One region of the Abyssisolibacter sp. ZYX002 genome, then DNA from elsewhere that is predicted to be linked to it. Evidence: a T-box and tRNA genes for the amino acid it is inferred to sense, from the RefSeq annotation. Region 1 holds a T-box; the other regions hold tRNA genes.
What was found. The T-box of region 1 lies ahead of argS (arginine--tRNA ligase). A T-box ahead of a tRNA ligase gene usually reads a tRNA of that ligase, here a tRNA-Arg.
Positions count from the first base shown of each region.

Region 1 (11,163 bases):
TTTTAACAACAACGCAGAAATTGGGCTTTTGTCTACGGTCTGAACAGGGTCATTTGACCTTGTTCCCATTTACAAATCTCTCGTCTTATATAAAACTTGCGAAAGTATCATTGATATAATATACAATATTATTACTCCTAATACTGATAATAATGATATTTGATTGGCGTTGTACTTACTAAATGTCTTACCAAGCCAATTTGCAAAATTAGTACCTTTAACAAAACTTTCTATAATAGCTGGACTCATAATTATAATTAATGTTATTAACGAATTAATTAATTGTAATTTTTTGCCTCCAAATCTGAAATAAAATGGATAATATAGTGAAAAGTAAACCATAATTAACATTAAACTTATTAGTACACTCCATCCATTACAAGCTTGCCCCTCTATTGTATATAAATTATATGCCTCAATAACGAATACAGTTAAATTTGATACTACTAAAGCAATTCCTCCAATCAAAATTGTAGTTAATACTGTCGAAATGTATTTAGATATCACCACATCCTCCTTTTTGACCGGTAAACTACTAAAATATACTTCTGAGTTATTTTTATCATCATAACTATTTATCCAATACATACTTAAATATGTCAAATAGAATATCACCACAGGATAAATTAATATAGCTTTTTCAAATAGTGAAATTATCGGAATTCCTATCATAATTAAAAGTGGTATTAATTTTCTAATACATCTTATTAAAAATATATCTCTCATCAATAATCTAATCATATTGCATCAACTCCAGACCCTAAAAATTTTTATTGCTGTATATTCTTGCGGAAATAATGTAAGATATACATAGCATAGCTAGCAATATAGCTGGAATAACTGTATATATAATACTTTCACTAATAACCAATTTAGTTAGTATTGCGTCAATTAATGCTTTATTGGAGAAAAAAATAAATATTAAAACAAAAGACATTATCCATATAATTTTTGCTTTTTTATATCCTAACTTAAAAAACAAAGGGAACATAACACTTGACACTATTATAGGTATGCCTAATATTATAACAAAAGTTCTCAAATCTATTAATTCAAGTGGATTCATGGATACCTCCATCAGATTTAGAACCCCTAACAACTGAATAACAGCAAATGAAGATATAAGTGCTAAAACAAGAAAAATAATTACTCCTACATATCTTGATTTAACAAAATCTCTTCTTGTTATAGGTAGTGAATTCATTATAATTTCAACTTTACTCATATCATCATATATAAACGATGTTGATATAAATGTTAAAGCTATCACAAAAAATATTATTGGTATAAAATCAGTACCTTTTGTTTTAGCAAATACTAAACTCAGTAAAAATACAGATACAAGAGTCGTCAATATATTTCTCTTGGAAAATACTACTCTGATATCTCTCATTATTAAATTAAACATACTTATTACCCCCTAACAGTGTAAACCATTATATCCTCTAATGTTGCCTTTTCTATTACTGCATGGTTTCTATATAATTTTTTTATTTTTTCGCTATTTGTCAATGCCTCAAACCCATATGAATTTTTCCTTAGTCCAATAAAGTGACCCTTACTCTCTTCATTTATTAGCTCTAGACCACCTTTTATGATTGAATACTTTTCAAATATCTCTTCTTTTGACTCTGAAAACACTATTTGCCCTTTATTTATAAACGTTATATAGTCAGCTATTTTGTCTAAATCTGTTGTTATGTGTGTAGAGAAGAATATTGCTTTATTCTCATCTTCAATTAGTTCATATAATATATCAAGTATTTCACTTCTAAACACTGGGTCTAGACCTGCTGTTGGCTCATCCATGATTATGAGCTGTGCGTTATGTGATAATGCCACTGCAAGCGAAAACTTCATCTTCATTCCTTTAGATAGCTCTTTTATTCTTTTATCTCTATCTAAGTTAAACTGTAATAGATATCTATCAAATGCTTTATCATCCCACTCTTTATAAAATGGCGCTATGATTTTCTTCATTTGAGATATTTTTAAATCATCATAAAAATAGTTCTCATCATAGACAAAACCTATACGTTGCTTTACTTCTCGCTCGTATTTTATATTATCCTTACCAAAAATATTAATCTGACCACTATTTTTCTTTAATAAGTTCATTATTAGCTTTATAGTTGTACTCTTACCTGCTCCATTAGGTCCAATAAAACCCATTATATATCCTTTTTTCACAGTAAAACTGATGTTATCTAGTTTGAATTTATCGTAATCTTTACTTAAGTTTTTAATTTCTAAAATATTTTCGTTCATGTTATACCCTCCTAAATATCTTCAAATAAAATTGTAAGCATATCTATTAATTCTTGTAATGAAATCCCTAGCATTTTGCTTTCATTAACTGCTTCAGACAGTTTATCTTCTATAATTTTCATCTTTCTTTCTTTGAGTAACTCTTTGTTCTGAGGTGCTACGAATGATCCCTTTCCTCTTACTGTTTCTATAAATCCCTCTCTTTCTAATATCTCATAAGCTCTCTTGGTTGTTATGACACTTATTTGAAGCTCCCTTGAAAGCTTTCTGATTGATGGCAGAGCATCGCCTTCTTCTAAATCATTTTGCAAAATTAAAGTCTTGATTTGGTCAACTATTTGCTCATATATAGGTTGACTTGATGAGTTGGAAATTATTATTCTCATAATTCACCTCATTTCATGAAATCACACTGTGTATTTCGTATATACTGTATATATATTATATGAACAGTATATACACACTATTACTTTTTGTCAATACTTTTATAATAAAAAATAACACCTATGCTAAGGTGTTATTTAACGGTGTATTTAAATGTTAGTATATAACCTATTTCTTTTCCAGATCAAGTCCCATAAAAACACAACTGTAGTATTTTCCATTGCTAAAATTTTCTTTTGTTAATATTCCTTCCTCTACAAAACCCATTTTCTTATACAACCTTATTCCTCTAGCATTGTCTTCTCTAACTCTCAGGTTTATTTTGGTTATACCATTTGCTTTTGCCCACACTATCAAATAATTTATAAGATGCGTACCTATTGACAGACCCCAGCTTTCTTTGTCTATCATTATACCTAGCTCTCCTACGTGCTTAGTCTTTTTACTATTATTGCTTCTAAAATTGAGCATACCAATTATCTTTGAATTTATTTCTGCAACTATATATAGTAGATTGTCTCTTTTGCTGAATCTTTCCAGCATGTTTTGCAGCTCTTTCACCGATAATGAATATTCATCTTTACCAAAAGGCAAAAAGTCCGTTTGCCCTCCCCCTTTATTTAATAACTCAATTAATTCTTTAGCATCTTCTAAAGTGGCATTTCTTATTATTAGTTCACTCCCATTTTTGAGATTATATTTATCCATAATTTCTCCCCTTATATTGATTTAATCTATTGCTATACCCATAGCAATACTACTATAAAAACTTCCTTCCATGTAAAAATCTCTAGTTATTACACCTTCTTTTACAAAGCCTATTTTTTCGTATAACTTTATTGCTCTTTTATTGTCCTCTCTTACTCTTAAATTTATCTTTCTAATATCATTTTGTTTTGCCCATTGTATCATATAAACGATTAAATATTTACCTACCTGCATACCCCAGTATTTTTTATCTACACTTATCCCAAATTCTCCAGTATGCTTAATTCTTTCTCTGTAACCTGCAGCAAAGCTTAAATTTGCTATTATTTCTCCCTTTACTTTTCCTACTACGAATAACTTATTGCTAGATTTGTTACTCTCTTTAATCATGTTTTTTTCTTTCTCTTCTGTAATACCAAATTCACCTTCTCCAAAAGTCAGATAATCTGACTGACCTGCAACTTTATTTACGTAATCAATTAATGCTTTTGCATCATCCTCAGTTGCTTTACTTAGAACTAAAACATCTCCATTTTTTAATTTAATTTCCAAGCGTCTCACCTCATTTTTTATTCTTCACATTGTTTACATGTCAGCAAAGGCTCGTACATCATGAGCGCATGATTTTCTGCTACGTACTCGTCACCTACTACACTACCTTGAAGGTTGTACACTCTTCTGTTAATTAGGTTATGTCTAACATAGCCTCCCCACACTTCGTGCGTTATCTTATGCTCTTTTTCATATACCTCATATCTCTTTGTAGGTTCATGTGTACTGTGCCAGCTTCCTTCTAGATATTTGTCTGTTACTTCTAATTTAAGTTGAAATGCTACTGGTGTATCATTGTATATCTGCAAGTCTCTATAGTTATATACGCATGTCGCACCAGAACCAAAAGGTTGTGTTCTTTTTGTATCCGGAAATACATCGTAGCTATGTCTATATCTTTCCACTACTTTTAGAGGTGTATGAAGCGTCATGAAGTATATCAAATTAGACAGTTGGCACAATCCTCCTCCTGTACCAGTTGTATATTTACCATACTTTAAAAACATTCCATCAACATACCCTTTTTTCTTTGTAGGTTTTCCTATAATCCTCCAATATGAAAGTGTCTGCCCTGGGTATACGATTATACCACTGAGTTTCTTGGTTGCTATTTTTAAGTTAATTACTTTGTTTTCTTGTACCCACATATCTACATCTTTAAGTTTTCTATAAAGTGGTGTTTTATGGGTATAATGAGTATAGCTAAGCAAGTCTTTTGATTTCACTCTTGCAAACTTTTTATGTGATAATAGCCATTTAATGTATCTTTTATATGTATAATAATTTTTACCTAAAAATATTCTAAAACTGCTTCTGTTTTTTGGTTTATATGAATGCAAGATTAATCACCTCTTTTCTATAATTTTAAAAAAAGAGCCTACTTTAGAGACTCTTGATTGATGACAAAGTCATCAGGATTGCAGACTTTTGTCTACGGTCTGAGAGTCTACTTGAGAGACTCTTTTTTATCTATGCTAATCTTTGTTTTATATAAGCATCTACTTTTTTTCTATCTGCAGCTTTTATTTTCATTGATACATCTCTACTTTTACTACCTAACCATTTAAAGCTACCTTTTTTCTCCTTTGTAGTAAAAGTCAATACGTAATACCTAGTTACTCCCTTTCTATTTTCCTTTGACTGTTTCGCACTCCATTTATATGACCCTATTCTATCCCAATTGAAGCTACCTTCTTGTGTAGATACTCCTATATCATTTATATAGTCTTTATCAGCTCCTTTTAATATCCAAAATACACCTATACTGAACCAAAGTATTGCATTTAGTAAATACACTGAAGCATCTAGCAGTGTTTGATTACTCGGATCAGGTGTATATGTTAGGTATCCTCTAAAATATCTATAAGCTAGATATATAAATACAACGGAAAGAATCATTAACAATGAATTATACCTTCTCAAACCTTTTACATATGCTTTTTTTAGTCTCAACATTACTATAAGCCTAAAACCTATAAGTGAAAATATCAGACTTCCAAAAATTATAGTGCTTGGAGTTATCCTCAAATCGTCTCTTCCTTTCTTTATTGGTACTTTATATATTTTTATCACCAATAATATTATACTACGTTAGAACTCTTTTTTAAACTAAAAATGTCTATGTTCTGTTCTAGTTATTATTTCATCCTGTAATTCTTTGTTCAAATTATTGAAGTAATCGCTATACCCTGCTACTCTTACTATTAGATTTTTATACTCCTGTGGATTAGCTTGTGCTTTTTTAAGTGTATCTAGGTCAACCACATTAAACTGGATATGGTGACCATCCAATTTAAAATATACACGTATTAGTTCTTTCATACTCGCGATTCCTTTTTCGCTATGCAGAAGATCAGGTGTAAACTTTTGATTTAATAGCGTTCCTCCTGTTTTTAAATGATCCATTTTAGAGGCTGATTTTATAACTGCAGTTGGTCCATTGACATCTGCCCCTTGAACTGGAGATATTCCCTCAGACAATGGCATCCCAGCTTTTCTACCATCTGGTGAAGCTCCTATTACACTTCCAAAGTAAACATGACATGTAGTTGGTAGCATTTGTATTCTGTATTTGCCACCATTAACTGTATTTCTATCATCTACTGCATTATAGAACATATCAAAAGCTATCTGCATGATCTCATCAGCATAGTCAAGGTCATTGCCATATTTAGGTGTTTTAGTTACTATTCTATTTCTTAATTTTTCATTCCCTAAAAAATTATCATTGAGTATATTAACTAATTCTTTTATCTTTACTAGTTTATTATCATACACATGATATTTGATTGCTGATAGTGAATCTGTTAAACTTGCTATTCCCACGCCTTGTATATATCTTGTATTATATCTTGCTCCTCCGTTATTATAATCTCTCCCTTTTTTTATACAATCCTCTATGACTATTGACATGAATGGAGCAGGCATATACTTAGCATAAAGCATTTCTATTATATTGTTACCCCTTATTTTTATATCTATAAAGTATTTTAGCTGTTTACCAAATGCTTTAAGTATATCATCAAACGTAGTATGCTCATTCATTTGACCAGTTTCTAAACCTACCTTTTTTCCTGTTCTTGTATCTAATCCATTGTTAAGTGTTATTTCTAGTATCTTTACTAGGTTAAGATATCCTGTTAGTATATATGATTCTTTGCCAAAGCACCCTACTTCTACACACCCACTAGTACCTCCACATCTTGCATCTTCTAGACTTTTCCCTTGCCTTATTAACTCCTTTACTACTGCATCTGTGTTAAATACTGATGGAAAACCCATTCCTTCTCTTATTACTTCCAATGCTTTTTTTATAAAATGATCTGGGTTTTTTCTACTAATTTGAACATTTGTACTTGGCTGTAATATTTTCATATCACTTATAACTTCTAACAATAAATATGATACATCATTTACTCCATTTGTCCCATCTGGCTTAATTCCACCAATATTTATATTACAAAAATCTGTATAAGTCCCACTTTCCTCTAATGTAATACCTACTTTAGGAGGTGCTGGCTGATTATTGAACTTAACCCAAAAGCACTCTAACAATTCTTTTGCAGACTCTCTTGTAAGTGTACCTTCTTCTATCTCTTTCTCATAAAATGGATATAAATGCTGATCTAGTTTTCCCGGGCAAAATGAATCCCATGTGTTTAATTCTGTTATTACGCCTAGATGTACAAACCAATACATCTGTAAGGCTTCTCTAAACGTTCTAGGTTTATTAGCTGGAACATAATCACATATGTCTGCTATATCTAATAATTCATATTTCCTCATTTCATTTTCTTCTTTGTATGCCATCTCTTTTGCTAAGTCAGAGTGCCTTTTTGCAAATATAATTATAGCATCTGCACAAATCATCATAGCTTTAAGTTCTTCTTGTTTATCAAACGCATCTACATCTGAAATATAGTCTATATCATCTAAAGCTCTTTGTATCTGTTTCTTAAAGTCCACAAAACCCATTTTGTAGATTTTATTATCCGCTACTGTATGTCCTGGAGCTCTTTGTTCCATGAATTCTGTAAATATACCAGCATTGTAACATTCTTTCCACTCGGATGTCATTTGCTTAAATATCAAAGCTCTCATGGATTTATCTTTCCAGTAAGGTATTATTTGTGATTTTTGTTGTTCTAAAATCTCATCACTTACTTTAAATAATATCTTTTGTCTATCATTCATAATTTTTAAATCTTCTAATGTGTGGCAACAAAGCTCTGGATATGTTGGCGTTGATTGAGGATACTCTCCCCTCTCGCCAACTATCAATTCATGATTATTTATGCAGATGGTCTTATTTTCCATCACATGCTTAAATGACAACGCTCTTAACACTGGTATAGATACTTTCCCTTGATATTTTTTGTATGCCTGTGTTGCTAATACAGCTCTTTCTATAGAAATCTTAGGCTCTGATGAAAGACTCTGTTTTCTTAATTTTCTTACTCTTTCATTCATTTTCTATCCTCCTATCTTAACATTTAAGTTATATTTCTTTAGATATGAAGCTATTTGTTCATAATATTCATGTGAACGTGTTTTAATATCATTTAATGCATAATTTCTACCAAGTTTTGTGTATTTGTCTTTGAAAATATTATGATAAGGTAGTAAAAAAACGTTTCTTTGATTTATTGAATTTAAAAACTCTCCTATTTTTAATATATTTTCTATGCCATCATTTATTGTTGGTATTATAGGTATGCGAATCCAAATATTTTTTGAGTGTGTGATTAGTTTTTGTAGGTTTTTTAGTATCTGTTTATTACTGTGACCAGTGAGTTTTATATGCTTTTCTTCATCCATATGTTTTATATCATATAGGAATAAATCAACTTTACCTATTATTTTTTCTATATCTTCTTCACTGCAGTAGCCTGATGTATCTATGGCTGTATGCAATCCTTTTGACTTGGCATGATCTAATAGATTGTTCAAAAAGTCAATCTGCATCATTGGCTCACCTCCAGAAAAAGTAACGCCTCCTCCTGATTCTTCATAAAACATTCTATCCTTTATGACTTCATCTATTATTTCTTTTACTGACTTACTATGCCCTAATATCTTTATAGCCTCTGAAGGACATTGACTTTCACATTCACTGCACATACTGCAGGTTTCAAAGTTGACACTTATATTACTTTGACTTTCTGTAAAGCAACCATTTTTACAGTTGTCTACACAAGATTTACAACTAATACACTTTTTATCATCATAAGTTATTTCCTTGTATGTATTTTGGCTCTCAGGATTATGACACCATATACAATCCAGTGGACATCCTTTTAGAAATACTGTTGTTCTAATACCAGGACCATCGTTGATACTATATTTTTGTATATTAAAAATCATACCATTCATGGCAACACTCCTTGTAAAAATATGGACATTTATTTACTTTATTCTTTAATCTTATCTTACAATATTTCAACAATTGACAATAATAATCCTTTTTATCTAGATATATTTATAGGGTTTACTTATTGATTGTATTATGTTACAATACTACCAATATAAATTTAGAGAGGTAATTAGTTATGAACAATTACAAAAGATTTGACGGCCTGTAACAACGTTCTCGAGGCCCTCCATTTGTTTGTTCCTTAAATTAATAATAGACTAAAATGGAGGATTAAATAGTGAAAAATAAAATATTATATGATAAAATTAAAGATTATTTAAACGTAGATTTTAAAGGTTGGGATTTCAGTTATATTAGTGATAAAATGAAAGAATTCCCATTACCTTGGAACTATGCTATTGAAGTAGAAAAACATCTACACAGTAGCAACGCTATGCTAGATATGGGAACTGGCGGTGGTGAGTTCTTATACTCATTAAAACCTTTACCAAAGTTGACATGTGCAACAGAAGGTTATAAACCGAACATAAAAATAGCTAGAGACAATCTTAAGCCGTTAGGCATCAAAGTATTTGAAGTTAATGATGATGAAAATCTTCCATTTGATGATTCTAAGTTTGATTTAGTAATAAACAGACATGAATCTTTTAATGCTAATGAAGTAAGTAGAATCATGAAAAAAGACGGAATATTCATTACTCAGCAAGTTGGAGGTATGAATGATTCTGATATAAACTCTATGTTTGGTGCAAAGCAAAGTGAATATTTAGATATTTGTTTATGTAAATTTTCTGAGAATATTAAATCAATAAAACTTACCATAGTTAAGGAAAAGGAATGTTTGACTAAAGTAAGATTTTATGATGTATGTGCTTTAGCATATTATTTACTAAAATGCATACCTTGGCAGATAAAAGATTTCTCTGTTGATAAGTATTTTGATAAGTTAGTCTATATAGACAATGTAATAAAAAGACAAGATTATATTGATTTTATTAGTCATAGATTTATGATTATAGCACAGAAATAGTGTATAGGTAAATATAAAATCCTATGAAAAGAAAAGTACTTTTTAAAATATCTTCTAGCGAGTGGGGATTGGTGTAAGCCCATAAGATTATTAAAGAGGAAGAGAGTCTTTGAGGAGTTTTCCTGAAATAGCAGTAGGGATAAACGCATGCCTGCGTTATTGGTTAGAGTGGGGACATCTCGATAATATTTTATACGAGATATACCCAATTAGAGTGGTACCACGGATATACCCGTCTCTTTGTTGAGGCGGTTTTTTTGTTATATTTTACTTAACACGAAAGGATGTTTTTTATGAAATTAATATCAGAAATTTTAACATTGATTTTCAAAAAAGGATTTGTAAAAGCTGGTTACAATGAAAAATACGGCATTGTCAATTTATCAAATAGACTTGATTTATGTCAATACCAGTGTAATGGGTGTCTTTCTGCTGCTAAAATCTACAAAAAATCACCTATAGACATCGCTCATTCTGTTGTGAAAAATATAAAACCCAATAGTCACTTTAAAGAAATAAGTGTAGTAAAACCTGGTTTTATAAATATAACTCTATCAGATGACTTTATAACTGATTACATCAATGATATGTATAAAGATGATAAATTAGGTTGTGATAACGAAAAAACACCTAAAACCATCATTGTAGACTATGGTGGCGCAAATATTGCTAAACCTTTACATGTAGGACATTTACGTTCTGCTATTATTGGCGAAAGCATTAAAAGAATAAATCGATTTAAAGGACATAATGTAACCAGTGATGTTCACTTAGGTGACTGGGGACTTCAAATGGGCATGGTCATAACTGAGCTTAAGGAAAGAAAACCTCATCTGCCATATTTTGATGATAATTATGATAGACATCCATCTGAGCCACCACTTACTATTGATGAGCTATCTGACATTTACCCTACTGGTAGTAAAAAAGCTAAAGAAAATACAAAGGTAATGGACGAAGCTAGATTAGCTACTGCTAAACTTCAAGAAGGTCATAAAGGGTATATGGCTCTATGGAAATATATATATGATATATCTATAGCTGATTTAAAGAAAAACTATGGTAAATTAAATGTACAGTTTGATCTATGGAAAGGTGAAAGTGACTGTCAAAGCTGTATTCCTAAAGTGGTAGATTATCTAAAACAGTGTGGTATAACAGAGGTGAGTAATGGTGCTTTGATTGTTCCCGTAGAACTTGATACTGATAAAAAACCAATGCCTCCTTTTATGGTACTGAAATCTGATGGTGCCGCTTTATATAGTACTACTGATTTAACTACTATATATCAGCGTATTGATGAATATAACCCTGATGATATAATATATGTCGTTGATAAAAGACAAAA
Region 1 covers NZ_JARMXH010000003.1:426,985-438,147, reverse strand. The annotation lists gene P3X86_RS12085 (ABC-2 transporter permease) at 70-741, opposite strand; gene P3X86_RS12080 (ABC-2 transporter permease) at 761-1,408, opposite strand; gene P3X86_RS12075 (ABC transporter ATP-binding protein) at 1,414-2,268, opposite strand; gene P3X86_RS12070 (GntR family transcriptional regulator) at 2,280-2,654, opposite strand; gene P3X86_RS12065 (GNAT family N-acetyltransferase) at 2,821-3,360, opposite strand; gene P3X86_RS12060 (GNAT family N-acetyltransferase) at 3,382-3,912, opposite strand; gene P3X86_RS12055 (VanW family protein) at 3,930-4,751, opposite strand; gene P3X86_RS12050 (hypothetical protein) at 4,882-5,439, opposite strand; gene hypD (trans-4-hydroxy-L-proline dehydratase) at 5,521-7,881, opposite strand; gene P3X86_RS12040 (glycyl-radical enzyme activating protein) at 7,885-8,784, opposite strand; gene P3X86_RS12035 (class I SAM-dependent methyltransferase) at 9,063-9,815, shown strand; T-box leader at 9,830-10,058, shown strand; gene argS (arginine--tRNA ligase) at 10,109-11,163, shown strand, end outside.

Region 2 (11,163 bases), on a different contig from region 1:
TTTTTACTATGTTAAAATCATAATCACTATTTATTAAGTTATTAACTATATAAAATAAACCAGCTACAAATATTACAGCAATTACTATTATTATATCTAATTTCTTCATCTAATCCCTACTTTATAAGTCTTTTTTATACATTCTATAGACTCTGTATTTTCTCCCACCTAATTTTTCTACACTAAGTATAGATTTCTTATTGTGCTCATTTATTGTAGATCCTTCGCCATAGGTATAACCTTTTTCTATACTTTTTATAATCATGTTATAAAATATTGCTCCGTTGACAGCTTTATCTCTGTATTTTGGTATCACGTGTTGTATGAAAACCCTAACACCTTTCACCTTATTTTTATAATATAGATATTTTAATATACCAAAAGGAAAATATCTACCTTTCATTCTTATTAGAATTTCATTATAGTTAGGCACTGCTACTGCAAAGCCTATTGGCTCTCCTTCTTTTGATTTTGCAATGTGTAACAAATCCCTATCCGCATATTTTCTAAGACTTCTGATTTCTGCCATCAAATCTTTTTTTGAAGGTGGGATTCTATGTTCTGCCTGCGGAAGTGATAAGTCCACGATTTTTTTAAGATCGTTTGCAAGTCCTTCTACATCGTCTAAATTCATCTTTTCAACATAATATCCGTATCTCTTTTTAGCATATTTTACTACTCTTTTATATCTTTCTATAGGCATACTACTTGTATCAATATAATACGCTAAATAATCTCTGTATTTATTATATCTGTTTGTCTGAAAATATTCTCCATAAAATTTAGGGTTATACGAATTCATAATCACTGGAGGTCCATCAAATCCCTCAACCAAAATACCTCTAGAATCATCACCTTTTGTCGGTGATATAGGCCCTACAACTGTTTTCATCCCTCTAGTTTTAAGCCATTGCTCTGCCGTTTGTAGTAACAACTTAAACACTTGCTCACACTCTATACATTCAAATAGACTTATATATCCTTCTCTTTTGTTCTTGCTCTTATTCAGTTTTTCTTCTATTCCAACTATTATTCTTCCTACACCTTTACCGTCTTTATATACAATAAATAAGGCATGTTCACCTTGTGTAAAAAGCGGGTTATTTATACCCATCAACTTTTTTAATTCATCTCTTCTTAGTGGTGGTACCCAATTTTGATCATTTTTGTATATATGAAAAGGCACTTCTATAAATTCTTTTATTTGCTTTTTTGATTTCACCTCTACAATTTTTATCATTCCACACCGCCCTTAACAAACCATATTTACATACGGCTAACTATAATGCCAAATTACAGTATATTATTACATATAATTATAAATGATAAAATCCAATTCCACCAGCCTTTTTAAATATTTAGTATATTTTATTCTATAAGCACAAATCCCTCGTCTACAAGTTCAAAGTTATCTTTTAGGCCTTTTGTAATATAAATCTTCGAATCTTTTGTTATAAACAATGCTTCAGCATTATCTATTGAATTAATAAATTCCCTTCCCTTATCAAGCCCCATTGAAAATGTTGCCGTAGATAATGCATCTGCCTGTATTGAACTGTCACTAATTATTGTAACACTTGCTAGATTGTTTTCTACTGGATAACCTGTGTAAGTATCCAATATATGATGATAAACCTTACCCCTATACTCAAAATTTCTCTCATAAATACCAGATGTAACTATAGATTTGTTATTTGCTGATATTATACCAACATAATTGTTTCTATTTTTGAAAGGGTTTTGTACAGCGATTCCCCAATATTTGTTATTTGGACTACTTCCATATACTATTACATTACCTCCTAAATCTATAATTGCACCTTTAATTTTATGCTTACTTAAGATTTTTATTATTTCGTCTGCTGCAAAACCTTTTGCTATTCCTCCTAAATCTAACGCCATATTTCTCTTATCTAGTTTTATAGTTTTTTCACTATCGTTGGTTATTATCTCTCTATAATTAATTAATGCTAATTTTTGCTGTATTTGTTCCTTAGCAGGTAACTTTGCTTTTTCAGTTCCTATACCCCAAAGCTCAACTAATGGTAATATACTAATATCAAATCTACCATTTGACATCTTTGAAAACTCTTTTCCTTGGTTAACAACATAATATGTATCATCTGAAACTTTAATCGCACTGTTTCCCGCTTGTTTGTTAATCATTGATACCTCACTATCTTCTATATTAACACTCATTTTATTTTCAATGTCTTCTAGTCTAGTAAATATTTCATTAAATATTTTATCATCTACATCATCGTATATTTTTATATTTACTATTGTTCCTAGCAATAGATTTTTTTTAGCTATTGGCTTTATTGGCTGTCTATCACATCCAACAAAAACTAATAATGAAACAATTAGTATTATTCCGAATTTTTTCATACTATTCCTCCTTATGAAAAGTATAATTATATTAGCTTTCACTATTATTATTTACTACTAACTTAAATTTAAAGGAGCTGTTAATAAAAACTACAGCTCCTTAATAAATTATACCACTAATAGGTATTAAATAAAACTTTCTTTTAATGCTCTTTGTCCTTCTAATGCTTTTCTATCACTTAATACTTTTGAATTCGAAGCAAATCTAAGCTTTGTTTTGTATGCGTTGCACGTTTTACTTTTAGCTATAATAACCATTTTGTCAAGATTGCTCTTTCTGTCATCTGTCATCAAAATAACACACCCCTTCTTACGTCAGTATTGTATCATTTCTACATTTTAAGCATCTCTAATTCAAGTCTGAGTTCAAAATAATTAATAATGTCAAATAATATGAGAAACTCTTTATCAATTAAATGCTTGCTTCTTAATACTACTATAATGTTTTCTGGTAAATATTTTGTTTCTATTTTGCCAAAAATATAATCCTTCTTTCTAAATCCATCTTTTGAGCAAAATCCGAATATATTCATTGTACATATGATTGAAGATAGTTGATGTTCTGTTAAGCCTAGTTGTCTTTTCATCAAGTCAAATTGACTTGTGTTTTCATAATATACATTAACATCAATATTCTTTCTTTTACTTTTATACTCTTTTAATATTTTTTCATAACATACATACGGGCTTAAATCTTCCTCTTTTATATATTGGTTAATATACTCTTCCATTTCAAGCATTGCATTTAACACTGCATAAAGAGTATCTTTTTCACGTTTTACAAATCTTCCATAGTATGCAATACTTTTTATTTTTTCTCTTTCTTCTCGCTCAAGCTTTAATGCAAGGTTTTTGAATCTAAATATCCTAATTGATTTACACGAGATAAATAAATATTCCCATATTAGACAGCCTATAAACAATACTGTCGATACTATAAACACATTTACTGCAAATTGCGTGGACATTATTGCACTAACTCTTATTATTTGCACCGTTTTTATGATATCATAGAACATTATATTAAAGACGATTATCCACACTAGTGAATAACAGTAATATATTCGTCTGATAAATTTTATATCATAGTCAACAGGTATATTCTTAAAGCTCTTGACAGCAAAAACTACATATACGCACACTGATATCATCAACAATATAAATAATTTAACAGCCATCTTTTTCACTCCTGCCTATTTTTTGTTGACTCATTCGTTAGTAATACTACTATATATTATTCACTTTTTTGGACTTGTGTTAAACACTCTTAGATTGATGACAAAGTCATTTAGATAATAGACTGTTATAATTGGTTTTTTCAATTAATATTGATGAAAATTTCAATTATACTTGACATTTTATAAAGAGTGAATTATACTAAAATGCAAAGCTTGCTATGCAAAATAAAAATTAAAGGAGAGAAATATGAGAAAGAATAAAAAACTGTTATGTTTACTATTAATAGCGATTATAGTAATTAATGTTTTCCCTTGCTTTGCTCAAGAAACTCGAGTTCCTCAAATAAGCAATTGGGCAATAGAAACCCTAAATGAAGCTGAAAGATTAGGTATTTTTTCATCAGAATGGTATTACGATGGATTTAAGTCTAAAATAAGCGAAGAAAGAATGCAGTATATCATAGATAAAACTGCAAAAAAACTGGAAAGTTTAAAACTAGAAGAAAATAAAGAATTTAATTCTACAAAAAAAGCAGGTACTTCTAGAGAAGCGCTATTAATTAACTTATTCAATTCTTTAGCAAAGTACAAACTACCAGAAGAACTCAATACTAGCAATGGTGCACTGTCATATATGCAAGAAAGAAAAATAATAAAAGGTACTAGTAAAGGATTAGAGTTAGACAGATCATGCACTACACAGGAAGCAGTTGTTTTAGCTACAAGATTTATACTTGATACATATAGTTCTCTAGATAAAGGTTCTAAAGGTTTGTTATGGAAAGTGTCAAATAATGATACTACTATTTATTTATTAGGTTCTATACATGTTGGAACTTATGATATGTACCCAGTTAACAGCAGAATAACAGAAGCACTTAACAAATCTGATGCTTTGATAGTTGAAGCTAACCTAACGAATACGAAAGCTGTTGTTGAAGCTCAAAAATACTCTATGTATAGTGATGGAACAACATTAAAAGACCACGTTAGTAAAGACACTTATGAAAAATGCTTGAAAGCACTAAAAAAGGCCAATCTTCCTGAGACAATGACTCAATTTAAACCTTGGTCTATTGCTAGCACTTTAACTATTGTGTCATCTACAAAATCCAAAAATCAATCTGATATTACTACAGCAGCTTCTACTGGAGTTGATATGTATTTATTATCAAAAGCGCTTATTAATGGAAAGCCAATACTTGAACTTGAAGGATTAATGGCTCAAGTAAAATTATTCGATTCCTTAAGCGACGAAACTAAGGAAAAATATCTTTCAGTTGCAGTAGATGAAATACTTTCTGATAAAAAAGATGGAGATTCTGATGAAAAAGATTCTGCCCAGTCAATAAAGAAATTACAAGAACTTTGGATAGATGGAAATACAGAAGAGTTTACAACTTTCTTCAAAGGAATGAATGACTCAACCTCTAGTGAGTTAGATGAATTTTCAAAAATGTTATTTGGAAAAAGAGATAAAGGTATGGCTGAAAAAATAATTAAACTTCTTGACAGTAAAGAGTCTAAAACATATATGGTAGTAATAGGTTCTGGCCACTTAACGCTAGACAATACCGTAATTGCCAATCTTACTAAAGAAGGTTATAAAGTAGAAGTTGTTAAATAGTTTTAATTGAGACTTAGAATTAAGATAGCAAATGAGATTGGGAAGGATATAAGCCCAATCTCTATTTTTAAACGGTTAATTCCTAATTTTTGTTAACTCATTATTAATATATGTAGCAGATATTATTGCCTAAGTATTAACTTTTACAGAGTTAATTTATGAACAAGTATTTTTTTACTTGATTGTTCCAAAATTTGTGAAGTTTAAGGAATAAAAAATCTTGAAGATAGGAGCGTATTTCTTCATACGTGACTAGTTTCAAGTTTTCTTAATGACTAAAAATTATGTAAACCAACTGTTTTTTAGCTATTCTATGTGTTATACTTATACTGGTCATGTAAGCATAATATAAATAAAGGTCACTCTTTGAGTGGCTTTTGTTTTACATATTCAACAAGGGGGTTTTGACTTGAATATTGAATTAAATGAACTGTTTGAAAATGATTTGACACTGGATGGCGAGGGGTTGACATCTGATGAAATGGAACAAGTGCAAGAGTTGTTTAATGCTGTTCTAAATGTTGTACGTGTACAAAGAAAGTTAAAGAAATAAGACGTTCATTACATATCTGTTGCATGTTTGTTAAGCATTGTAATCTTGCTTGAATTACTAATTAGATGTGTTATATAATCACTGTAGGAACATTCTTCCTAAACATGATGAGTAATATATTAGCTAGTGTATGAAGTCGCCTATATCTTTTGCCTTTGCCCCTACTTAGATAAAATGATATAGGTGATTTTGCTTTGTAGAAAAAAGCTACTTTACATAAACATTAATGTAGTTAAGTATTAATTGTTGATTTGGAATATATTTACATTTTTTATATAATGTATAATCTAATTAGATATTATTGGAAAAGAGGGTTTGTATGAAGAATCTAAAGAAGAAAATTAGCACAAGTTCTATCGTTGGGTGTAGCATGCCGTGTATCTGCAATTGCAAACAACGTACAGATTTTTTACAAGGGAGATCATCTGTTTTGATTGACTGGTAATACATAAAAGTATTAGAAAAGACTAGCATATGCTAGTCTTGGTTGTTCTTTGGTTCACTTTTATTAATATTAGAATCCGCTACCACTGATAAGATAGTACCATGTTAAACGACCAACTTCGCCATTTGCCACAACCCCTACTCTACGTTGAAAATCTTTAACGCAAAGTTCTGTTCTAGGTCCAAAATCTGCATCAATAGTCAATCCATACCCATATTTCATTCTCAACTGATACTGTAAGCCTTTAACAGCACTGCATTGATCCCCGTACCTTAACAGGACTATTAATTTTGACCATGTATCTTTCCCAACTATACCATCCTGTTTTAATCCTTTTAATTCCTGAAATCTTTTTACTGCTGATCTTGTGGCTCCGCCAAAATCGCCATCAGGGCATAAATCAAAACCTTTGGATATTAAAAGATACTGTAAAGTTCTAACGTTAGTTCCTTTATGGCCTTGTTTAAGAAGTGGCCATGACCGCAAATGAGTCTCAGAACTTGCATATGTCGCAATACTGCTAAATGCCATTGTCATTATAACAATAAATAATAATGCTAATCTTTTGTTATTTTTTTTCATATAAAACATCTCCCTTTATTTTTTTAACTATTATATAGAGTTCTATTTTTATATTTTTAATTCCTTTATTTTTAATTTATGTAATTAATTGTATGAGAAAAGACTAGCATAAGCTTGTCTTTTATAGTGCCATTGTAGCTTTGTATTTTAAAGTATTTTTACCAATTATGTTTATTTTTAAGTCTTGAAGTGCCAATTAGGTATGTTATAATTATTCTATTAGGAAATTCCTAATATGTATGAATTATATGTTTATTATATAAATCGCCTATTCTTTTCCCTATTACCTGGATATAGGCGATTTTATTTTGTAGAGAAAAGCTACTTTACATAAACATTAATGTAGTTCAGTGTTAGTTGTCGATTTGGAATATATTTACATTCTCACCCATATAATGTATAATTTAATTAGATATTATTGGAAAGGAGGGTTTGTATGAAGAATCTAAAAAAGAAAATCAGTACAAGTTCTATCATTGCGTGTAGAAAGTATTGTGGCCCCTGCAAATGCAACAACCGTGAAAATTTAATAGAAGGGAGCGCAACTGTTTTTGTTGAAAAAAATCCGCCGTATTAAAAAGACTATCTTATGCTAGCCCTATATGCTATACTTATACTGGTTATGTAAGCTATAATATTAATAGAAGCCACTCTTTGAGTGGCTTTGTTTATTATTGACAAAGAAAGTTAAAGAAATAAGACGTTTGTTACACGCCTATTGCACGTTTATTAAGTATCGGTATCTTGCTTGAATTGCTGATTCGATGTGTTGTATAATCACTTGTAGGAACATTTTTCCTAACATGATTGATTATTGATTGTAATATGCTAGTGTAGAAGTCGCTTATATCTTTTACTTAAATTTATTATCTTCCCCGATAATTGATTTAAAAGATATAGGCGATTTTGCCATTATAGCGTATATTCTTTCTGAGGTATTCTTAATCCTTTGTTTCCCTCAATATTAGGTACTGTATTCATAAAGTACGACATTTGTAAATCCCCCCAAGTCAATTTTTACACCAAATTTATACCATTTTCACACCATTTCATACTATTTTTTATTCTATAAATGTTATTAAATTCCTTTATTTATGTACGGGGGGATATTATGTTTATGCAACATTCTTCAATTTATTTATAATGTATCATTATTAAAAGGCTAGTTGTTTTTAACTAGCCTTGTTAGTGATCTTTTACTTGTTTATCATTTTTTCTACCCTGCTTATCATTTCTTCTACTTTGTCTAGTGTTTTATTGTTAAGAGCATTCCCTCAGCACGTGTCATTGGTTCGTCATATCTTCCTTCGTTAATATCAATGCCCCTGTCGATAAGCTTCTGTCTCTGTGCTTTCCCCCAGTGTTCTTTTGGCTTGACTCTCGAACTTGAATCCTTCTTGGTGAATTTCCATGTGGACGTGCGCTCCTTTTGACTCTCCACTATTTCTAGTATGAGCAATTATCTCCCCTTGTTTAACTGTTTGTCTTTTAGTCAGTTTAGGTATCTCGACTAGGTGTGCAAACATAACTCGTGTGGTGCTGTTTATATCTCCGAGAACTAGATAGTTACCCACGCGTTTATGGCTTCCACCTCTGTTAGCCTTGCAATACACAACTTTGGCTGTAAAAGGTGCAATCAAAGGTAGAAGCTTTGTCATCACGTCTTAGGCATAGCCACACATCTACTACATTAAATATCTACTCACATTCATTGAAGTCCGTCGATAAAATAGCAGCTGAAAAAATGGAGGGATTATGTTCGGGGAATAGCCTTTTTTGTTTATCTAATTCTGTCCCCAAATCGTCCCCAAAGACTAATATATAAAACAAAATAGCAAACCGCACTATTCGTACGATTCGCTATTTCACTTACATTAGCATGGTGCACCATGAGGGACTCGAACCCCCAACCAACTGGTTCGAAGCCAGCTACTCTATCCAATTGAGCTAATGGTGCATATCTTCTTAGAAAATAAATTAAACATTACATCTCTGTCTTTAATATTATTCTGACAATAAACCATTATAACAGTTTTGCATTTATATGTCAATTTTATAAAGCTATATTACACTATTGTTGTCATGCTGATTTTATCTATATAACTTAATTTCTGCTATGTCTTACTTTACAGTTATTATATATTATAATCTTCTAGTTCTATTATATCACTTTTTATTATATCATCTATCGTAATTAATGCTACACTTGCTTTTGTCCCTCCCTTTGGTATAGACGGACTACCAGGATTTAGAAACAAAATATCATCATGGACTTCATTATAGGAAATATGAGAGTGTCCAAATAGCACTACATCTACATCAAGTTCTTTTGCTCGATAGTATAAATTGCCAAGTCCGTTTTTTACACTATATCTATGCCCATGAGTCAACAAAAACTTCTTATCTTTTAGTTTTATTACCTTCTCTTCTATTTCATCAAAATTAGCACTAAACAAATCACAGTTACCTTTTATCTTTATATTCTTTATTTTTGTAGTATTTTCTATTTTAACCATATCTTTTAAATAATCTCCTAAGTGTATCACTAAATCTATTCCGTCTAACTTTGATAATAGAGATGTCACTTTATGCGTTGCTCCGTGTGTATCACTTACTACAATGATCTTCATTAGTATTTTCCCCCAAAAGCACAGTTAACTCACCTTTTAGTTTTATTAATGCATTTGCTCTATGGCTAATTTTATTTTTGATTTCATCTCCTAATTCAGCAAATGTTTTATTATATTCATCAACAATAAAAAGTGGATCGTACCCAAACCCTGAGCTTCCTGATTTAGTATTTGCTATCCTCCCTTTACATTCACCCTCTATAGTTTTAATTATTTCTCCATTTTTAGCTATAGCTATTATCGTTTTAAATTTTGCTGATCTTTTATTGATAGGAATGTTTTCAAGTTCTTTTAGGAGCTTTTTGTTATTATCTTCGTATGTTACGTTTTCTCCTGCATATCTTGATGAAAATACTCCTGGAGCTCCATTAAGCGCATCTACAAATAGTCCTGTGTCATCTGCTACTACTAAACCTTCAACTTTCCTTGATAGCTCAACTGCTTTTTTTATTGCATTTCCTTCTAACGTACTTTTATCTTCTACTACCTCAAAATCTTTAAAGCCGACATCGTTTTTCGATACTATATCTATAGGCAGTTCTCTAAGAATTTCTTTAATCTCTTGTATTTTATGTTGATTACCACTTGAAACAACTAGTTTTATCATATTATTCTCCCCTATATGTAATTTGAGATATCTCCTAATGCTTCTTTTTGAAGCTCTATCAATTCTTTATTTCCCTTTATAGCTAATGTTAGTATTTTGTTTAGTTGCCCCATATTAAATGTGTCACCTTCTCCAGTTCCTTGTACTTCTGCAAAATCTCCGTCTCCAGTCATTACTACATTCATGTCTACATCTGCATTAGAATCTTCATGGTAGCATAAATCAAGTATTGCCTCGCCATTAACTATTCCTGCACTTATCGCAGATATATAATTCTTGATAGGTATTGTTTCTATATCTCCTTTTTCTTTCAGCTTATATAGTGCTTCTACTAAAGCAACAAATGCTCCTGTTATAGAAGCAGTTCTAGTCCCTCCATCAGCCTGTAAAACATCACAGTCTATCCAAATTGTTCTTTCTCCAAGTGCATCTAGATCAACAACTGCTCTAAGCGATCTGCCAATTAGTCTTTTTATCTCTTGTGTTCTTCCTTCTAACTTACCTTTACTTGCTTCTCTCACTTTTCTAGTTATAGTTGAACCTGGTAGCATTGAATATTCTGCTGTTATCCATCCTTTTCCTGTATTCCTTAAAAAAGGAGGCACTTTTTCCTCAAGCATTGCTGTACATATAACTTTGGTATCTCCCATCTCTATCAACACCGATCCATCTGGGTGCTTCAAATACCCTCTTGTTATTTTTGCTTTTCTTTTTTCATCAAATTTTCTTCCATCTATCCTGTTCATCAATTTCTCTCCTATCTTCTTTATTACTAATATAATAACAAATGTTTGTACTTTTTTCTAGATAACATATCTAATAATATACAAAAAAATAAAAGCGACAGCTACTGCCACTTTTATTTTACCCATTTTGTTTAATATTCATTTGCGAATACTGGAATTGCATTATCATCAACTAAATCAAGTCCTGCTTCTTCTAGTGTCTGGCCATCTATCATTATCTTAATCTCTGCAATCTCATTAAACTGTTCTAATGTCAAACCTATATTTGTTGACATAGCATCATAAGTGGCTTGATCTTTCAATAAGCTTATATCTTCAACTGATAAATCAACATATGCAATACTATTGTTAACTTCTATCCCTTGCAAAGCAACTCCACCTGGTATATCTGTGTATAATCCTGAAAA
Region 2 covers NZ_JARMXH010000009.1:70,517-81,679, forward strand. The annotation lists gene P3X86_RS18495 (NusG domain II-containing protein) at 1-109, opposite strand, end outside; gene P3X86_RS18500 (hypothetical protein) at 122-1,240, opposite strand; gene P3X86_RS18505 (FAD:protein FMN transferase) at 1,369-2,388, opposite strand; gene P3X86_RS18510 (hypothetical protein) at 2,515-2,679, opposite strand; gene P3X86_RS18515 (hypothetical protein) at 2,721-3,566, opposite strand; gene P3X86_RS18520 (TraB/GumN family protein) at 3,814-5,193, shown strand; gene P3X86_RS18525 (hypothetical protein) at 5,603-5,746, shown strand; gene P3X86_RS18530 (hypothetical protein) at 6,066-6,191, shown strand; gene P3X86_RS18535 (peptidoglycan-binding domain-containing protein) at 6,261-6,773, opposite strand; gene P3X86_RS18540 (hypothetical protein) at 7,210-7,350, shown strand; gene P3X86_RS18545 (M23 family metallopeptidase) at 8,090-8,431, opposite strand; tRNA gene P3X86_RS18550 (tRNA-Arg) at 8,654-8,730, opposite strand; gene P3X86_RS18555 (metallophosphoesterase) at 8,909-9,403, opposite strand; gene rdgB (RdgB/HAM1 family non-canonical purine NTP pyrophosphatase) at 9,381-10,010, opposite strand; gene rph (ribonuclease PH) at 10,022-10,756, opposite strand; gene P3X86_RS18570 (GerMN domain-containing protein) at 10,888-11,163, opposite strand, start outside.
Region 2: it has a tRNA-Arg gene. The T-box ahead of argS (arginine--tRNA ligase) is inferred to sense a tRNA for this amino acid. The anticodon was not compared.

Region 3 (11,163 bases), on a different contig from region 1:
TGGTGAAACTAATGATTTTGCATTCTTTCTTAGATATTCTACATCCAACTGCATTAGAATATCTCCTGCTTTAACTACATCTCCTTGTTTAACAAAGCTTTCAAATCCTTGTCCCTTCAAATTAACGGTGTCTATTCCTATGTGTATTAGTATTTCTAGTCCATCATTTGATTTAATCCCTACAGCATGTTTAGTAGGGAAAACCTGCAAAATTTCACCATCACATGGAGATACTACTTTATTGTCTAATGGATCTATTGCAACACCATCTCCGAGCATTTTTTGTGAAAAAACTTCATCCTCTACATTTTCTATATCTATTACATTACCCTCAATAGGAGATAATAATTGAACCTTAATATTCTTTTTAAATATACCTAACATTTAATCACCTCTTATAAGTGTTTATAATAATTATTATTTATTAATTACTTCGTTTAGAGCTTTTCTAATATGTCCATTATTTTTATTAACTATTTCTTGTGCAGTCTTTTTATCTAGCTTTGATTTTATCATGAAAATAGACAATTTTACGTCGTAATTAGTTTCTTCTAAATACTCCTTTGCTATACTTTCATCTACTCCTGTTGCCTCTACAACTATATTTTTACTTCTTTGCGTAAGTTTCTCATTTGTGGATTGCACATCAACCATCAAGTTTTCGTATGCCTTACCAATCTTTATCATAGACCCTGTCGTTAGCATATTTAGTACCATTTTTTGAGCTGTACCAGCTTTCAATCTTGTCGAGCCTGTTAATGCTTCTCCTCCTACTACTACAGCAATACCAACGTCTGCAATATTTTGTACTGGTGAATCACTATTATTTGTTACAGCTATAGTCACGGCTCCTATTTTTTTAGCAAAGTTCAATGCCCCTATTACATAAGGAGTTCTACCACTTGCTGTTATCCCTACTAATACATCCTTTTTATCAAAATTAATGTCTTTTAAGTCCTTTTCACCTAAATTAATATCATCCTCTGCTCCTTCTTTTGCTTTAAAAATAGCTTCGTAACCACCTGCTATGATACCATGAACCATCTGAGCCGGTACTCCAAAGGTAGGAGGGCATTCTGATGCATCTAGTATACCTAGTCTACCACTTGTTCCTGCTCCAATATAAATCAATCTGCCTCCATTATTAAAACTCTCTGTTATTAAATCTACTGCCTTTGCAATATGTTTGATCTCTTTTTCTACTGCAAAAGCAACTTTTTTATCTTCTTCATTAATCATACTTATCATTTCCTCTGTTGAGGCTATATCTATTCCAAATGTGTTTGGATTTCTTCCTTCTGTGGTCAAACTTTTTAAATCGATATTCATTTGCTACACCCTTTCTTGAAATATTATTACCAATATAACTATAATATCATGAAATATTATTTCTTTCTATAGTTATTTCTATTTATTTTCTTTTTTATTATAAAACTTTGTTTAATTATAATAAGATAAATGTTTGTTACTATTTTATTAACTTTCTTCTTTATTTTTAACTTTATTTGGTATCATTATAAATCTTTTACTACCTGTGCATACTAATTATTATATTCTTACACTATGAATATTACATTGCTTTTTGTACAAATTATTCGTGTTTTATGATATTATTACTATGTAGTGTTATTTTTAATTCGCTACTTCAAGCTTTAATTTAGGAGGTAAAAATAATGAAATATGACGTGATTATTGTCGGTGCAGGGCCAGCTGGTCTTTTTACCGCTTTAGAACTTGTTAACATAAATAAAGATAAAAAAATACTATTAGTTGAAAAAGGAAAAAAAGTAGAGAATAGAAAGTGTCCTAAAGAAGTAACACGTGAATGTATTGATTGTAAACCTTACTGTAATATAACTTCTGGTGTTTCTGGAGCTGGAGCTTTTTCGGATGGTAAACTTAGCTTAAGTCAAGAGGTTGGTGGTCTCTTGCCTGAATATATTGGTTATGATACTACTAAAGATTTAATAGACTATGTTGATAACATTTATCTTAAATTTGGAGCAGATACAGAGATAAATGGATTAATCGAAAGTAAAATGGTTCAAGATATTAGAAGAAAGGCTATAAGAGCAGGTTTAAAGCTTGTTGATTGTCCAATTAGACATCTTGGAACTGAAAAATCTCAAGAAATTTATAAGAAAATTCAAGATTATATTGTTTCAGAAGGAGTAGAACTAAGAGATAGTACGTATGTCAAAGATTTGATTATTGAAAACAATGAAATCCAAGGCGTTAAACTAATTAAATCACATGATCATATCAAAGGAAAAGATGATTCTATCGTAGATGTATATGGTGAAAAAGTTATATTATGTGTTGGTAGAAAAGGTGCTGATTGGTTAAAACAGATGTGTTTAAAGCATGGAATAAACCACAGTGCTGGAACTGTTGATATCGGTGTTAGAGTTGAAGTTAGAAATGAAATTATGGAACAAATAAATAATGTTCTCTATGAAGGTAAATTAATAGGTTATCCTAATCCTTTTAAAGATAAAGTTCGTACTTTTTGTCAAAACCCCGGGGGCTTTGTATCTGAAGAACGCTATGACAATCAACTATCTATAGTAAACGGTCACTCTTATAAGGAAAAGAAAAGTAAAAACACTAACCTAGCTATTTTAAGCTCTCACAATTTTAGATATCCTTTTAATCAACCTATTGAATATGGCAAAAAAGTAGCTGAGTTATTAAATATGCTTGGTAACAATAAGATTTTAGTTCAAAGATTTGGAGATATATTGGATGGCAAAAGAACTTGGGAAAAGGAATTACTTAGATCAAATGTTAAACCAACATTGATAGATGCTGTTCCTGGAGATCTTACTTCAGCTATTCCTTATAGACCTATGACTAATATAATCAATTTCATAAAGGCAATGGATGTTATTGTTCCAGGATTCGCTAGTACTGAAACACTCCTATATGGGCCAGAAATAAAATTTTATTCAAATAAAGTAACTATAGACAAAGAATTTAAATCAAATATTAAAAACCTACACTTCCTTGGTGATGGCTGTGGTCTAACTAGAGGATTAATGATGGCTTCTTGCTCAGGTGTTCAAATGGCAAGAATTTTGCTTGATGCAATTAAGTAATTATAATATATTTCATTGGAGATGATAAGATGGATTATGATGAAAGACGTCGAGAACTCTATCTAAAGAAAAAACGTAGGAGACAAGCTATGATGAAACGTCGACGTCGATTTTTTGGTACTTTGCTATTTTTAATTATTGTAAGTTGCTTTTTAATTTTTAGAAGTTGTGGAGATGAAAAAGAAGCTACACCTATTAATAAAAATATTACTAATGAAGACAACTCACCTAAAGATAATTTTACTGTATGTATAGATGCTGGTCATGGTGAATATGATTCTGGTGCTACTTCTAAAACATTTGATGTTGCCGAAAAAGACATTGTTTTAAGCGTAGCTCTTTCTACTGGTAAACTATTAAGTGATAAAGGAATAAAAGTAATATACACTAGAGAAAAAGATGAGATACCTTGGAAAGAACAAACAGAATCTCTAGTGGGTAGATCAAAGTTTTCTAATGAAAATAATGCAGATTTATTTGTATCTATTCATTGTAACTACTATAAAAACTCTACTGATGTTAAAGGAACAGAAGTTTATTGTTTTGAAAAAGAAACTAAAGATGAAAAACTCGCTCAAATTATTTCAGATAATTTAGCCAAGCTTAAATTTACTGAAAATAGAGGTATTAAATACAACTCTGATAAAAACCTTTACGTTGTCGAAAACACTAAAGCTACATCTGTATTAGTAGAACTAGGTTATTTAAGCAATACGGATGATACTGTGTTTTTAAAGGATTCTAAAGGACAGGCTAAATGTGCTGATGCAATTTCTAGTGCTATAATTGAATATAAAGATCTAATAACTAAAGAAAAAAAGGAATCTAAGTAGATTCCTTTCTTTTTTTAAACCATTGTTACTTTCAAGACTATATCATCAAAATATACTTTCGTTATTCCTTCATATCCTGAATCAAGTCCTATAACTATATAAGCGTTTCCTTTTGAATCTGTTTTAACTTTACATTTAGTGGAGAAATTTTTATATGCATATGATCTATCTAAAGAACCATTATCTTTTGCTATATTTCCTAGTAGAGGTAATTCACTTCCTCCTACGCTTTGATTGCCTTTGTCTATATTCATTCTGTAGTAGTTGCTATCATCTACTATAGGACATGGTTTTTTGCCAACTACTCCCCCTTTGACAAATACTGATTCTCCAGGTGCGCCTCCCACACCCATCATACTTTCTGCCTCGTTTGTAGCTATTTTAAAGCTAAGTTCTATCTCATACTCTGTATTTGGTTTTAACTCTATATCTTCTGCTATATTTTTAGTAATATACATGAATAAATCATCACTATGGTTATTACCTGCAAGATATGCACCCATACTTTCGTTGTTTGCTACGGGTATTTTTTTGTAATCGTAATCTAATTCATAAAAATCATATACATCTTTTTCTGCTGGCAAATCTGCAAATCCTGCTTGAAACCCTTGTAAATCATTATTAAAGTTGTACTCAATTGTCTGAGTAATTGACTGCTGTAAGTTATATTTAGAAATATTCATTTTTTCTGTTATTGCTGCAAATGACGAACTACTAAGTGCTAATATTCCTGCTAATGATACTGCTAATAACTTCTTTTTCATTTTTATTCTCCTCTCTATTATTCAAATAAAAACTACTACATTGATAACTCTTATGTCCAACCAAGTATAACAGGAACTTTTTATAAAGTAAACGTTAAAATGTTTTCATTTTTTGAAATTAATGGTATTGTAGCAATTAAAAAGAAGCGTCTGCCGTTGATGCAGCGCCCCTTGTATTCATTTTACTAATTAATCTTAGGTAATGCCATATAAATTGTTTTACTATCATAAAAACCTTCATAATATACTAGCTCTTTACTACCATCACTCTTTGTTATAAAATAAGGCATGTCCCATCTGAATGTACTAGGATTTATATTGCCTAGCTTTTCTGAAACCTGACTACCTGGCTTATGACACCATTGACCATCGCTACATTGTAATAAAAAATGATAGTCCCAACGTGTTTTACCACCTAATTTGTGCTTTCCTACACGTAAAGCAATCCTATACTCATCATCATTTACTGGTGACGTACTTGATGTTATAATACGTGCAGTTTTGTACAATCTTTGAAAATCTTTTTTAACATATTCTGCTATCTCATCTACTGATTTTCCAAAGTGATTTAAATCTGTTTCATAATATTGCTCTCCCGGATCTGATGCATTGTTAAATCTTGTTACATACCCATAACAATTCACATTCATGTGATACTCAAACCTATACGGCCAAGCTGCTCCATATGGTGAGCTTGCGATAACTATAGCTCCTAATGCTAGAATTGTTGCAATAACCAATACCAAACAAATCGCCTTTTTAAGATTTCTCATATTCGAACCCCTTTTCACAGTATAATATTTCAAATTATATCATATACTTTATGGTTTATCAAATATTTATGTTATTTCTTTTTATTTCTTAAATCGCTAAAAAATTGTTTTATCACTCTTGAACATTCTTCTTTCAAGACACCTGTTTTAACCTCAACTCTGTGATTTAATCTATAATCTTCTACTATGTTGTATATTGAGCCACATGCTCCGGCCTTCAAATCCATTGCACCTATTACTAATCTATCTATTCTAGCATTTACTATAGCTCCAGCACACATAGGGCAAGGTTCTATTGTCACATACATTGTACAGCCACTAAGCCTCCAACCCCCTAGTATTTTACATGCTTCTTTTATTGCCATAATTTCTGCATGTGTAGTTGCATCCTTAGATGTCTCCCTTAAATTATATCCTGTTGATATAATTTGATTATCTTTTACTATTATTGCACCTATAGGAACTTCTTCTTTTTTATATGCTTTTTTTGCTTCTTCTATTGCTTTTTTCATGTAGTATTCGTCCATATTTCTACCTCTTAGCTATATAACTTTAATCATCACTTGCTACTTTATTGCCATCTCCATCATATAATTGCGCTTCATCTGACTGAGTATCATCCCACATTTCATTTGCTGACCATTGTATATCTCCCATTGAGCTACCTGAAGCAACTATTATTGAACTATTTGCCTTTAGTATATATCCTTTTTGAAAGTGATATACTTGGTTATCTTTTATACTAATTAATTTCCACCCTGTCATATCTATATCAGATTGTGATTTATTTGTTATCCTTACTATATCTTCTTTATCATTAACATCTATTATCACGTCATATTTTATTGTATCATTATTTTTAGGTATTGTATTTTTATCAAAAAATTTCAATCTATAACCATCTATCATGCACACTATATCGCCCTGCTTGTCAGTTCTTAGAACTTTTATATTTCTTTGCTGTAGTTTTTTTAATACTTCTTCACTTGGCAATTTTAAACCACAGGAAATCACTGCATATTTAGGCTTTATAGTCTCTAATAGTTCTTTGCTTGTAGATATTTTATCTCCATTATTTCCAACAGTTATTAATTGTGCACCTTTTACCTTTTGTATAAACTTTTTTTCTCCATCTACTTTTAAATCACTTGTGAACAATAACTTAGTGTCAAATACACTCAGGTATACAACTGTACTTGCATTATTGATATCATTATTTTCTTTATTGCCTAATATTTTTATAGTTATTTTTTCATCTTGTACTATTTCTGGCTGACTACCATCTTTATTAACTGTTAGTACTAAGTCTTCTTCATTTGTTTTGTATATTGCAGCTTCTCCTTTTTTCCCGTTTATACCTGTACTTATGTACTCTTTAAAAGTATCAGTATTTGATAACCAATCACAGTCAACTATATATTGTATATCAAAGTTATTAAATACAGCATCGGCTCCTCCTATTCTTTTATCCTTTGAGTTTGTCAGCACAAATAACTCTATATCATCTACTTGGTGCTTTTTAAGATACTCTATTAATTTTTCTTCATGAGCTGAATCACCTGAGTCTATTAATGCATGAAACTTGCCATACTCTATCATTATTGCATCACTGTCACCTAAATCTATGTAATGAATTTTTACTCTATCTTCAAACGTATTAACTAATATACAATTGCTTTCTTTGTCATACTCTAAGGTAGCTCCAAAAGGCTCAAGAGCATCCCTTATAGGCATAAACAACTTTTCGTTCTTTACCGTTGTCTTTATCTTCTTCTCCACTTTTTCTCCATTTTTTATAATAAAATTTTGTTCAAGCGAAAATTCGACTAACATATTATTTTTACGTACTGTTGTAGATTTTGTATTTTGATTCCATCCAACCTTAGCTCCAAAAAACTCCATAACTGCTCTGAAAGGCACCTGTGCACACCCATTATCATCAATAAACGGATACCCTGTTTTATCATTAAATTCAACTAATTCTCCATTTATATTTACCTTTACTTGCTGTGCATATGTTGTCGCTGGTAAACAGAATAATATAATTACTAAAAAAAACCATATTTTCTTCAACTTATTTACCTCCTGTAATATTAGATTATATGCTAATTATATCATAATTTGTATTAAAATTTTAATACATAAAAAATGTGCTTATTTATTATAAATAAGGATATTTCAATCATTTGTATAAAAATAAACAATGATACACAAAAAACTAGCCTATTAAAAATTCAGTGTATTACATACCGTTAAATTTGGTCGTCGTTATTAATTAAAGTTTATTTAAGATTATTTTTATACAAAATATGCTTCCTCTACTAAGAAAAATTTCTGCAATGGGGGTGATTTATTAAGATTTTATACCTTTGTATAACAGAGTTACTCCTGTTCCTAAAAATAATACAGCTAACATTAGTGGAGTTTTTCCACCTGTTTCTACAACACTAGTACCATATCTACCTATTGATATAGTAATGGTTGTTAATTTATGCATTTCACTTACTGCAATAATATGGACTATCACAAATAATATAAATGCAAAAATACAGAACATACAACCACATATTACTTTTTTCAATACAACATCCCCTTTAAATCTAAGTTAGTGTTTAATGTAATTGTTTTCATATTTTACTATTTTTATAATTTTTATTATATCATAATTTTTAAACCTACATAAAGGATAATTTAGCTAATTGGAATCTACAACAAAATACTATACATTACATTTAATTGAAATTAATGAAATATAATGTATCATATGGTATAATCTAAGTAATTAATAAATTTAAGGAGGACTAAAGTTGAAAACAGATGTAGCAAGCATAAGTGACAACACTGTTTTAAACATACAAGAAGTTTTTAATCTTATTCAAAATTATAAGTATGAAGAAGCATTTTTATTATCATCACAAATAATGAAAAGAGGTATAGATGGAGATCAATTATTTCATGAATGGGTTAAAGCTCTAGCCGAATTTTATTCATGTGATAAAAAAAAGACAGCAATTGATTTGTTAGAAAAAGTAAAGCCTGAAAAAATCGAGAATGAAATTCACTTCAGGATAATTAATTCTTTAATGGTCTTTTACTCAGAAATTGAAGATGAAACAAACTTTTTAAAGTATAAGGAAAAGTTAGTGTCTAATCTTCATTTGCTTTCTAGTAATGATATTATACTTCAAATCTTAGGCAATATTGGCAATGGACATTATTCATTTGATAATTATGCTGAATCATTAGAATACTGTGAAAAAACAATAGCTGTAGCACAAAAACATTTTTTATTTAATTTTAGATTCTTTAAAATCATGATGGTTAAAATAATGAATATTTTTTATTTGGGAAAGGTTGAAAAGGCTAATGAACTTAAAAAAGATTTTGAGTCCTTACTCAAGTTAACCGATAAAATGAATCTTATGAAATATTTAGATAAAGCTATGAATAATTATTATGAGGGGGTGAAAAATAATGAAAAAAATACTAACTAAAATTTACAAGTTTCCATTATTATCAACTGCTCTTATTTTTACTATAGGTGTTAGTAGATTCATATGTATGTTTTCAAGTGAATTTCCTTTTGACCACTAGTACTTAAATGTTTTACTGCAACAGCACAAACAGCACTTAAATAAGTGCTGTTTTCTATTGTAGTTTTATATGTTAAGAGATAATTTGTCCCTAGTTAAAATTAAACGAATTGTGTTACATAAATTCATATAATTCTTATTGATCCACTTAAAGCTCTTTGTATAATTGTATAAGCACATTAATCTTAATATCTTCTAGCAGCTCATGAACTTCATATAAACTTTGTAGTTCTTCATATGGTTTTGTACTCCCACAAAGTAATAGTGTATCATTAATGTTCTTCCGCTACATGAATATAGATATCCAGTGCGACAATATAGCTACGAAACAAGATGCCCTGTATAAAAATTTATCTACCAACTTGAACGAAGATATATAAATTTTATGGGTAGCTGTCACGTAGCTGTCAATTCAAATCTTATAGTCTTGAAAAATGGTGCACCTGAGAGGAGTCGAACCCCCGACACATGCCTTAGGAGGGCACTGCTCTATCCTACTGAGCTACAGATGCACAACTAATAATACCTATATATGATATAATATTTTATTAATTTTGTCAAATATGCTTATTTCCCTTATATACAGTACTCTTTATAATAATCTTCTATAGTTATATTATCTTTCCTAGCCTTCATAAAAAAATAGGGTACCCAATATGTACCCTATAAATATTAGCCTTTACTTTAGAATAAAGCATTTTTTACAGTTCTTGGAAAAGGTATAACATCTCTTATGTTAGACATCCCTGTAAGATACATAAGCATCCTTGCAAATCCTAATCCATAGCCTGAGTGCTTAGTTGTTCCATATTTTCTAAGCTCTAGATACCACCAATAATCTTCTCTGTTAAGCTCTAATTCTTCTAATCTTTTTTCTAAGAAATCAAGCCTTTCCTCTCTTTGGCTACCTCCCATCAACTCTCCTATTCCTGGGACTAATAAATCCATTGCCGCTACTGTCTTACCATCATCGTTCAACCTCATATAGAAAGCTTTTATATCTTTTGGATAGTCAATTACAAATACAGGTCTGTTATATATCTTCTCTGAGATATATCTCTCATGCTCAGTTTGTAAATCTATTCCCCACTTCACAGGGTATTCAAAGTCTACATCTGCTTTCTCTAGTTTTTCTATTGCTTCTGTATAAGTCACTACTCCAAAATCTGAGTTAACAACGTGCGTTAATCTATCTATTAACCCTTTATCTATAAATTTATTAAAGAACTCTAACTCTTCTTTTGCATTGTCCATTACATATTTGATAATGTACTTAACCATATCTTCTGCTACTTTCATATTGCCATTTAAATCTGTAAATGCCATTTCGGGCTCTAGCATCCAGAATTCAGCCGCATGTTTGGTTGTATTTGAATTCTCAGCTCTAAATGTAGGGCCAAATGTATAGACATTTCTAAATGCTTGTGCATAACATTCTGCATTTAACTGTCCACTTACTGTTAAGTTTGATTCTTTTCCAAAGAAATCTTTAGTATCATCAACTTTTCCATTTTCATCTCTTGGTATATTATCTAAATCTAGCGTTGTTACTCTAAACATTTCACCAGCACCTTCACAGTCACTTCCTGTTACAAATGGTGTATTAGTATATACAAAGCCTCTTTCATTAAAGAATTTATGAATCGCATATGACGCCAAAGACCTTACTCTAAAAACTGCCGAAAATGTGTTACTTCTAGGTCTTAAATGCGCTATTGTTCTTAGATACTCAAATGAATGTCTCTTCTTTTGTAATGGATAATCCGCATCAGATTTTCCTTCTATTACAATTTTTTGTGCCTTTATTTCAAATGGTTGTTTTGCTCCTGGAGTAAGTTCAAACTTTCCCTCTACTATGATTGCAGAACTGATAGATAATTTCTTTATTTCCTCAAAGTTTTCTAAATTTTCCTCAAATACTATTTGAATATTCTTAAAAAATGTACCATCATTTAATTCTATAAACCCAAATTTCTTTGATGCTCTAATTGTTCTTATCCAACCAGCTACTTTGACTACTTTGTCATTGTATTCTTGTTGGTTTTGATAAATATCTTTGACTAATATCATTCTTTCTCCTCCTCAATTTAATTTTACATATT
Region 3 covers NZ_JARMXH010000007.1:157,231-168,393, forward strand. The annotation lists gene P3X86_RS17525 (PTS sugar transporter subunit IIA) at 1-384, opposite strand, end outside; gene murQ (N-acetylmuramic acid 6-phosphate etherase) at 418-1,329, opposite strand; gene P3X86_RS17535 (NAD(P)/FAD-dependent oxidoreductase) at 1,674-3,098, shown strand; gene P3X86_RS17540 (N-acetylmuramoyl-L-alanine amidase family protein) at 3,128-3,931, shown strand; gene P3X86_RS17545 (hypothetical protein) at 3,946-4,695, opposite strand; gene P3X86_RS17550 (hypothetical protein) at 4,881-5,468, opposite strand; gene tadA (tRNA adenosine(34) deaminase TadA) at 5,540-5,995, opposite strand; gene P3X86_RS17560 (stalk domain-containing protein) at 6,021-7,541, opposite strand; gene P3X86_RS17565 (hypothetical protein) at 7,822-8,049, opposite strand; gene P3X86_RS17570 (tetratricopeptide repeat protein) at 8,276-8,962, shown strand; tRNA gene P3X86_RS17575 (tRNA-Arg) at 9,497-9,573, opposite strand; gene asnS (asparagine--tRNA ligase) at 9,746-11,131, opposite strand.
Region 3: it has a tRNA-Arg gene. The T-box ahead of argS (arginine--tRNA ligase) is inferred to sense a tRNA for this amino acid. The anticodon was not compared.